3 regions of the Massilia haematophila genome follow, and region 2 is predicted to be linked to each of the others. Evidence: predicted binding sites of a transcription regulator. Region 2 holds the regulator's gene; each other region holds the start of a gene.

Region 1 (3,274 bases), 1.4 Mb from region 2:
CGTCCTTCCTGTTCACCGACTACCTGTCGAAAGTGAACCCGGACTTCCAGCAGAAGATCGGCGCCGGCACTTCGGTGAAGTGGGCCGTGGGCGTGGGCGGCAAGGGCAACGAAGGCGTCGCCGCCAACGTGCAGCGCATCAAGGGCTCGATTGGCTACGTCGAATGGGCCTACGCCAAGAAGAACAAGCTCTCGCACACCCAGCTGAAGAACAAGGACGGCCAGTACCTGCAGCCGGACGACGAAGCCTTCAAGGCCGCCGCCGCCAGCGCCGAATGGACCAAGACCCCGGGCTTCGCCGTGATCCTGACCGACACCGCCGGCAAGAACAGCTGGCCGATCACCGGCGTGTCCTACATCCTGATGCACAAGACCCAGGAAGACGCGACCAAGGGCAAGGAAGTCGTGAAGTTCTTCGACTACGCCTACAAGAACGGCGCCGCCGCTGCCGCCGAACTGGACTACGTGCCGATGCCGGCCTCGGTCGTCAAGCTGGTGCAGGGCGCATGGAAAGCCCAGCTGAAGGACGCTTCGGGCAACGCGATCTACTGATCCGGACGATCACAGGACGGGGTCTCGACACCCCGGATCGGACTGGCTGCTGGTGACTTGCGGCCAGGTTTTAACGGCGGTTCCAGGGATGGGGCCGCCGTTTTTTTGTGAATTGCGCCGATCCTTGCCTTTTGAATGACACTGGAACGGTCATGGTTTTGTAGGGTGGACACAGGTGCCTTTCGCGGCCCGGTCCACCCTACAAGGGTGGTAGGGTGGGTTCTTGAACCCACGCGGTCTGACCGGGTCGCCATGCGGCGCCACGTGAATGCGCCGCAAACGCTGATTCGTCGCTGTACCGCCTTTGTAGGGTGGGCTCTCGAGCCCACGCCGTCTCACCGGTTGATATGCGGTGCCATATGAACTAGCCGCAAACGTTGATCAAACTCCGTACAGCGTGGGTTCGAGAACCCACCCTACGAAAACCACGGCGAGTTCAAGAGGCGCTGGTAATCAACCGGTGAAACCGCGTGGACACAGGTGTCCACCCTACGAAAACGCACCTCTCGCCGTGGGCGTCATCATCAATAAAAAACGGCGGCCCTTGCGGAGCCGCCGTTTTGCGTGGCTTTAAGCAGCTTATACGTACGCCGCCAGCGCGCCCTTCATCTTCTTCAGCGCCGCCGATTCGATCTGGCGGATACGCTCGGCCGACACGCCGAATTCCTCGGCCAGGGTGTGCAGCGTGGCGCCCGAGCCGTCGTCGTTGGCCAGCCAGCGCGCTTCGACGATGCGGCGCGAACGCGGGTCGAGCTTGCCCAGGGCCGTTTCCAGGCCTTCGGACTGCAGGCGCGTGACCTGCTCGGCTTCCAGCACCTTGGTCGGCTCCTGCTGGTCCGAGGACAGGTAGGCGATCGGCGAGAACTTGTCGTCCTCGTCGTCGGTCGGCGCTTCCAGGGCGATGTCGCGGCCCGAGAGGCGGGTTTCCATTTCGATTACTTCCTCGCGCTTGACGCCGAGCAGCTTCGCCAGGTCGTCGACCTGGCCCGGCGACATCGCGTCCAGGCCCTGCTTGTTGCTGCGCAGGTTGAAGAACAGCTTGCGCTGGGCCTTGGTCGTCGCGACCTTCACCAGGCGCCAGTTCTTCAGGATGTACTCGTGCATCTCGGCCTTGATCCAGTGCATCGCGTACGACACCAGGCGCACGCCCTGGTTCGGGTCGAAACGCTTCACGGCCTTCATCAGGCCGATGTTGCCTTCCTGGATCAGGTCGGCGTGCGGCAGGCCGTAGCCCAGGTAGCCGCGCGCGATCGAGACCACCAGGCGCAGGTGCGAGAGCACCAGCTTCTGGGCGGCGTCGAGATCATTCTTTTCCCGCAGCCGCGTCGCCAGCGAGACTTCTTCCTCGTGGGACAGCATCGGCAGCCGGTTCACCGCGGAGATATACGCGTCGATGTTACCGAGATTGCCGGTGAAGCCAAGTCCCAGAGCACGGCTGCCGGTTGGTACCAATGCGGATTGTGCGGACATTATCTTTTCCTCGTAGAGTGTTTTGTGCTGCATCTCATGCAGGGGACGATTCCCGCTGCTGATTTTTTCGGCTTGAATCCGGATGCAAGCGAACCCATTTACATTCACTTGAGTTATATATTAGCACTCTCGAAGGGTGAGTGCTAGCGAACCCCCAGAATGCGGGGCCCGTTTAAGTCTGGCCAAAGTATTGCTTAGAAGCATTAATTGCGCCCGCTCTACTGTAGAGTGAAACGGGGCATTTCTATTGAGCTATCTCAAGTGTGTGCCTCTTGTGGATCGCGTTAGGCCACAGACTAAGGGCTGTCGAAACCCTGTTTCTGTTAGTTGGCGCACGAAGCACCGAGTTCCGCGCCTTACGAGGCAAATTCCTACTTCGGTAAGAGAAGTAGGCGCACAAGACGAGCGGCCTCTAGGGCTGGAAAATGACGCGGGCGGACCCATGGGTCCGCCCGGAAAGGCTGGATCAGGCCGCGAACTCAGTGCAGGCGCGCCAGGTGGCGCTGCACCGACAGCATGGCGCCGATCAGGCCGAGGCCGGCGCTGATCGCCAGCAGGGCCGCCAGTTCCAGCGGACCGAGGAAGGCCAGCTGGAATTCCGACGCATACAGGCGCGCGAACTCGGCGATCGCCCCGTTCAGCGGCCGCAGGGCCAGCGCCACGCCGGCCAGGGCCAGCGCGCCGGCGCACAGGCCGAACAGGGCGCCGGTGTAGTAGAAGGGACGGTGGATGAAGTTGTCGGTCGCGCCGAGCAGCTTCGACACCGCGATTTCCTCGCGCTGGGTCAGCACCTGCAGGCGGATCGTGTTGAACACCACCGCGATCACCACCACGCCCAGCGTCACCGCCAGCAGCAGGAGACTCAAGCGCAGGATGCCCATCAGGGCGGCCAGGCGTTTCACCCAGGCCGAATCGACCTGCACCGTGTCCACGTGCGGCAGCTGGTGCAGCTGCTCGACCACGGCGTCGATGCGCGCGGCGTCGGCCGTGTTCGAGGAGCCGGCCAGCTTCATCACGTAGCTGTCGGGCAGGGGATTGTCGCCCAGGGTGTCGAGCGCGTCGGCCAGGCCGCTGCGCGCCTTCAGCTCTTCCAGCGCCCGCTCGCGCGGAATGAAGGTGATCGTCGCCTTGCTGTCGGCCAGGATCTGGCGCAGCTGCGGCGCGATCGCCTGCGCCTGCTCGCGCGTCGCCTCGGGCTTGACGAACAGGCTGACCTCGGGATCAACCGAGAGCTGCTCCGACATCGGGCGCAC
Region 2 (3,274 bases):
AAGCGCTCGACGACGTTGTCCTTGAAGTAGACGGTCACGCGGCTGGTGGTCAGTTCGCCGTTGCCGCGCGCCAGGTAGAAGGGGTAGTCCCAGCGGTCGGCATGGAACATGTCGGCCAGCATCGGCGAGCCGAGGATGAAGCGCACCTGGTCGCGGGTCTGGCCAACTTTCAACTGGTCCAGCATTTCCTGCGAGACGAAATTACCCTGCTGGATGTCCGGACGGTAGGGCGAGAATATCCACAGGAATTTCTGCAGCTTGGTCACCCTGGTCGTCTGGGCGCCGGCATTCGCGAGCGCGGCCGCCTTGTCGGCATCGGATTCCACTGCCGCCGCCTCGGTGCTGACCGGCGCGGCCGGCTTGGTCTGGTTGCGCCAGGATGCGCAGCCGGACAGCAGCAGCGTGCATGCGAGGCCCGCGGCGAGCGCAGCCCGGGCATAAGGACGGTGTTCTACGGCATGGGTGACGCGCATATGTAACCTCAAAACGTTTAAGCGAGAGCTTCCAAAACGCTATATCATAAAGCACTCCGCCCATCTACGAGTAACAAACATGAGTAACAAACCTACCGACCTGAAGGCGAGCGGCCTGAAGGCGACCCTGCCACGCCTGAAGATCCTGGAAATTTTCCAGAACAGCGAAGTGCGGCACCTGACGGCGGAAGACGTGTATAAAATCCTGCTGGCCGACAACATGGACGTGGGCCTGGCGACTGTCTATCGCGTGCTGACCCAGTTCGAACAGGCCGGCTTGCTGAACCGCAACCATTTCGAAACCGGCAAGGCGATCTACGAGCTCAACGCCGGCTCGCACCACGACCACCTCGTCTGTCTCGACTGCGGCCATGTCGAAGAGTTCTTCGACGAAGAGATCGAGTCGCGCCAGAACAAAATCGCCGTCGAACGCGGCTTCAAGATCGCCGAGCACGCGCTGGCGATCTACGGCAACTGCATCAAGACGGCGTGCCCGCATCGCGGCAATAACTGATCGGAGCTTCTTCGCTTCAAAGAACAACGGCGCCGCGGCGCCGTTTTTTATTGTTTGCGTACGACGAAGGCCGTAGGGTGGGCACCCCGTGCCCACCAGAACCATGCGCAAACGCGATGCCAACATTCGGTGGGCACGGGGCGCCCACCCTACGAATGACTCAGCGCGTTCGACAGCAGCTTGGCCGTGATGTCGACGATCGGGATCACGCGCTCGTAGGCCATGCGCGTGGGGCCGATCACGCCCAGGGTGCCGACGATCCTGCCGTTCACCTCGTAGGGAGCGGTGACCACGCTCATTTCGTCCATCGGCACCAGGTTCGACTCGCCGCCGATGAAGATCTGCACGCCGCCGGCGCGGCTGGAGACGTCGAGCAGCTGCATCAGACCGGTCTTCTGCTCGAACATCTCGAACAGCTGGCGCAGCGAACTCATGTTCGACGACAGGTCCGACACCGACAGCAGGTTGCGTTCGCCGGCGATCACCATGTCCTCGCCTTCGGCCATCGCTTCGCTGCCGGCCTCGACCGCGACCGTCATCAGGCCGCCGATGTCGTCGCGCAACTGGCGCAGTTCGCCGGCCAGGCGCGCGCGCACCTCGTCGAACGAGAGGCCGGCATAGTTCTGGTTCAGGTAGTTGGCCGACTGCACCAGCTGGGCCGGCGTGTAGTCGACGTCGGTGTGCAGCAGGCGATTCTGCACGTCGCCGCGCGGATCGACGATGACGAGCAGGATGCGGCGCTCGGACAGGCGCAGGAATTCGATCTGCTGGAACACCGATTCGCGCCGCGGGCTCTGCACCACGCCGGCGAACTGGGTGAGCGACGAGAGCATCTGCGCCGCGTTGGCGATGATCTTCTGGGGCTGCTGGGCCGCCAGGCGCATGCGCTCGGCGTCGACGCCCTGCTCGTTCAGGTGCTGCACGGTGAGCAAGGTATCGACGAACAGGCGGTAGCCGCGCGGCGTGGGCACGCGGCCGGCCGAGGTATGGGGACTGGCGACGTAGCCCATCTCCTCGAGGTCGGCCATGATGTTGCGGATCGTGGCCGGCGACAGGTCCAGGCCCGAAATCTTCGACAGCGCGCGCGACCCGACCGGCTGGCCATCGGCGATGTAGCGCTCGACCAGGGCTTTCAGCAGGGTTTGGGCACGGGTATCAAGTTGCATGGGAGGGAGAAGCGGAAAATGGTTCCGCTCCTATTATGCACCTTAGTCCGACGCCTGTGCAGTCAGCCGTGCTCTTGCCTGAGCCAGGCCAGCAGTTCGTCGAAATTGGCGGCGATGGCGTCCGGCTGCACGCCCTCCTCCAGGTGGCGCCGGCTGGCGGTGCGGTTCATCCACACCGCGCGCAGCCCAGCGCGCTGGGCGCCCTGCACGTCGAGGATGAGGTCGTCGCCGACGTATACCGCCTCGTGCGGCGCCACGCCCAGCGCCGCACAGCCGGCGTGGAAGATCGCCGGATCCGGCTTGGCGCGGCCGAAGCGCGGCGCCGCCACCGAGGCATCGAAATGGTGGGCCAGGCCGATGGTCTGCAAGTCGGCATTGCCATTGGTGATCGAACCGATCAGGACCCTGCCCTTCAGGCCCGACAGGCCCGGCAGCACGTCGTCGTAGGGAACCACGGCATTGCGCGCGGCGAAGAATTCGGTCATCGCCAGTTCCACCTTGGACAGGTCCTCGCCGACCTGCTCGAAGGCGGCCTCCAGCCCGACGCGGCGCAGCGCGCCCAGGTCGAGCTGCAACTCGGGGCGCTGCGCCAGCAGTTCCAGGCGCGCCTGGCGCAGGCTGTCGATGGTGAAGCGCTCGGCCACGCGCGGCGCGTTGGCGGCGAGCCAGGCGAACAGGATCTGCTCGGCCTGCAGGATCACGGGGGCGATCGGCCACAGGGTATCGTCCAGGTCGAACAGGACGGCTCGGGGCCAGGGGCGGCGGGGCGTGGTCGTCATCGGGTGGCATGCTGAAGAGGGCGAACAGAGCATAGCGAGGCCCGCGCCGAAATGCAAACGCACGCCAGGGCGCGCCGTTGCCGTTACACCGTGATACAAACGACGATGAGCCCGGCCCTTGTCAAATGCTCTAAAATGATGGGCAAAACTCAAGCATTCGACGCGGCACGGACGCCGTAGCGCGTCTTGTCCAGTTCCCTTTTATTTGGAGAAATTATGATGCGTTCCCCCCTGCGTGCCGGCCTCGCGCTCGCATGCGCGCTGAGCCTGTCCGCCTGCGGCGGCGGTGACGGCGAGTTCTACCTGGGCGGTACTGTTAGCAACAATACGATGGCAGGCCTG
Region 3 (3,274 bases), 650 kb from region 2:
CTATCGAATTGCGACGCGTCAGGATACGGGCCGCTCGCGACCTGCGCAATACCGGCGACGCCGGGCACCGCGCAACTCGAGTGATAAAACAGGACACCGTCGCCGGGTTGCATCGCATCGCGCATGAAATTCCGTGCCTGGTAATTGCGCACGCCGAACCAGGCGACCGTTTGCCCGGGTGCGGCCAGGACGTCGTCGAAACTGACTTCATCCGGCTCGGATTTCATCAACCAATAGCGCATCGCTGCTTCACTCCATGAAAAAGACACGCTTTTCCAAAAAGCGCGCGGACATAAAAAAAACGGCTGCGTGCAAATGCGCGCAACCGTCTTTTGGAATAATAGCCCCGCCTGTGCCGTTTATGCCGGCATCCCAGAACCTGACGGTTCAAGGTGGTCGCAGTTAGCTCAATTTCGGGTTCGTCGGACTAGCGACGCTCACGCCCATCGAACATGATCCCGCAACCGATGCACAAAAATGGTTCAAGGAATATATGGCAATCTCGAACACCGCAGGGTGCCTCGCAGTTTACTCGCTTGAACCGGCATGTCAAACGAATTTGGACCTTCAGGGCAAATTTTCTTGCGGCGCCAGGGCCTGGTCGAGCACGCTATGCATGGCGGCGAGTTTTTGTTTCACTTCAAGCATCGTCATGTCCGACAGCGGACCTTGCGGCGACTTGACCGACAGGAATTCGGCAGCCACGCTCAGCGCCGCCATGACGGCGATGCGGTCGGTGCCCTTCACCTTGCCCGAGTCGCGCAGTGCGATCATCTTGCCATCGAGGTAGCGCACGGCGTCGCGCAGCGTTGCCTGCTCGCCTTCCTTGCAGGCCAGGCGGTAGGGCTGGCCCATGATCGTAACGTCCAGGTAAATCATCGGGTGGCCTCGGTGTCGGTCGGTTCGGCGTCTTCTTCTTCCCCGGCCGGCGCGGGCAATTGCTCGATCACGGCTTCCAGCCGGCGCTGGGCCTCGACCAGACGCTCGAGGAGCGCCGCGTTCACTTCGTTGAGCACGACATTGGTCTGCTGAAGATGCGCATTCTCGCTGCGCAACGCCCCGACGAGCCCGGCGAGCCGCTCGATCTTGTCAGATAGGTCTTGGAATTCGGAAATCATTCGTAACTATAGGACTGATAAGGTTTGACAGTCAACAGGATAGCGTGTTGTGCGGGCCTTCGTAGGGTGGGCTCTCGAGCCCACGCGGATTGAACGCTTGCAAAGCGCCATCCCGGCCGGGAGTCGATACTGCAAGCGACTTCAATGGAGGCGCCGCTCCTCAACCGATGAGACCGCGTGGGCACAAGTGCCCACCCTACGAGGATATTTCCAAACATCCTTGACCTCACTCAAGCACCCCGGCAACAGTGCGTCAACGCAGAATGTTTCAGTGCTACCCTTGCCGCCTTGTGTCTGCGGGGTAGACCCTGCGGGACAAGCGCCGCGTCACCTCGGCGGTTTGCGCTTTGACAAACGGTCGGGTGAATTTCACAACGGGTGCGCTTGAAATGCCCCATTATCGTCCCTATAATTAGCACTCGTTAGTAGAGAGTGCTAACAACTCTTTCGAGCCGCAGCGTCATTACACGATGCGGCATACAACGCAGATAAATAGCTAGTCCAAACCACTGAATAAAGGAGTTTTGCATGAACCTTCGCCCTCTGCACGATCGCGTTATCGTGAAGCGTCTCGACCAGGAAACCAAGACTGCCTCGGGCCTGATCATCCCTGATGCAGCGGCGGAAAAGCCGGACCAGGGTGAAATCCTGGCAATCGGCAACGGCAAGGTGCAGGACAACGGCCAGGTGCGCGCGCTGGAAGTGAAAGTCGGCGACCGCGTCCTGTTCGGCAAGTACTCGGGCCAGGCCGTCAAGGTCGATGGCCAGGAGCTGCTGGTGATGCGCGAAGAAGACATCATGGCCGTTCTGGTCTCGTAATCCTCCCTGAATAAAACAGTTCACGAATAACTGGAGAAATACAAAATGGCAGCTAAAGAAGTAGTGTTCGGCGACGCAGCGCGCGCCAAGATGGTCGAAGGCGTCAACATCCTCGCCAACGCAGTCAAGGTCACCCTGGGCCCGAAAGGCCGCAACGTCGTGCTCGACCGTGCATTCGGCGCACCGACCGTCACCAAGGACGGCGTCTCGGTCGCGAAAGAGATCGAACTGAAAGACAAGCTCATGAACATGGGCGCGCAGATGGTCAAGGAAGTCGCTTCGAAGACCAGCGACAACGCCGGCGACGGCACCACCACCGCGACCGTGCTGGCACAAGCCATCGTGCGCGAAGGCATGAAGTTCGTTGCCGCCGGCATGAACCCGATGGACCTGAAGCGCGGCATCGACAAGGCCGTCACCGCGACCGTCGAAGAACTGAAGAAGATCGCCAAGCCGTGCACCACCTCGAAGGAAATCGCCCAGGTCGGCGCGATCTCGGCCAACTCGGACGCATCGATCGGCGAGCGCATCGCTGAAGCGATGGAAAAAGTCGGCAAGGAAGGCGTCATCACCGTCGAAGACGGCAAGTCGCTGAACGACGAGCTGGACATCGTCGAAGGCATGCAGTTCGACCGCGGCTACCTGTCGCCGTACTTCATCAACAACCCGGACAAGCAAGTCGCCATCCACGAGAATCCGTTCGTCCTGCTGTGCGACAAGAAGATCTCGAACATCCGTGACCTGCTGCCGGTGCTGGAGCAAGTTGCCAAGGCTGGCCGTCCGCTGATGATCATCGCCGAAGACATCGAAGGCGAAGCGCTGGCGACCCTGGTCGTCAACAACATCCGCGGCATCCTGAAGACCGTTGCCGTCAAGGCTCCTGGCTTCGGCGACCGTCGCAAGGCCATGCTGGAAGACATCGCCATCCTGACCGGTGGCCAGGTGATCGCAGAAGAAGTCGGCCTGACCCTGGAAAAGGTCACGCTGGCGGAACTGGGCCAGGCCAAGCGTATCGAAGTCGGCAAGGAAAACACCATCATCATCGACGGCGCCGGCTCGGCTGAAGCGATCGAAGCACGCGTCAAGCAAGTGCGCGTCCAGATCGAAGAAGCGACCTCGGACTACGACCGCGAGAAGCTGCAGGAACGCGTGGCCAAGCTGGCCGGCGGCGTTGCAGTGATCAAGGTTGGCGCTGCCACCGAAGTCGAAATGAAGGAAAAGAAAGCACGCGTCGAAGACGCCCTGCACGCAACCCGCGCTGCCGTTGAAGAAGGCATCGTTCCGGGCGGCGGCGTGGCCCTGCTGCGCGCTCGCGCCAACCTGAACATCCAGGGCGA

The links. The regulator HrcA, encoded in region 2, represses chaperone genes, less so after heat shock. The targets are predictions, from matches to a motif close to TTAGCACTCNNNNNNNNNGAGTGCTAA.
Region 1: the regulator HrcA is predicted to act here: its motif matches at 2,142-2,168, upstream of rpoH (RNA polymerase sigma factor RpoH).
Region 3: the regulator HrcA is predicted to act here: its motif matches at 1,531-1,557, upstream of groES (co-chaperone GroES).

The regions. Positions count from the first base shown of each region.
Region 1 is NZ_JBHRVV010000001.1:5,196,869-5,200,142, forward strand. Features, by position in the region: gene pstS (phosphate ABC transporter substrate-binding protein PstS) at 1-551, shown strand, start outside; gene rpoH (RNA polymerase sigma factor RpoH) at 1,131-2,021, opposite strand; gene ftsX (permease-like cell division protein FtsX) at 2,501-3,274, opposite strand, start outside.
Region 2 is NZ_JBHRVV010000001.1:3,811,933-3,815,206, forward strand. Features, by position in the region: gene ACFOPH_RS16895 (outer membrane protein assembly factor BamE) at 1-473, opposite strand, end outside; gene fur (ferric iron uptake transcriptional regulator) at 553-987, shown strand; gene hrcA (heat-inducible transcriptional repressor HrcA) at 1,137-2,153, opposite strand; gene ACFOPH_RS16910 (HAD family hydrolase) at 2,216-2,932, opposite strand; gene ACFOPH_RS16915 (hypothetical protein) at 3,149-3,274, shown strand, end outside.
Region 3 is NZ_JBHRVV010000001.1:3,166,152-3,169,425, forward strand. Features, by position in the region: gene ACFOPH_RS14130 (EVE domain-containing protein) at 1-242, opposite strand, end outside; RNA gene ssrS (6S RNA) at 340-521, opposite strand; gene ACFOPH_RS14140 (cell division protein ZapA) at 568-879, opposite strand; gene ACFOPH_RS14145 (hypothetical protein) at 876-1,118, opposite strand; gene groES (co-chaperone GroES) at 1,647-1,937, shown strand; gene groL (chaperonin GroEL) at 1,983-3,274, shown strand, end outside.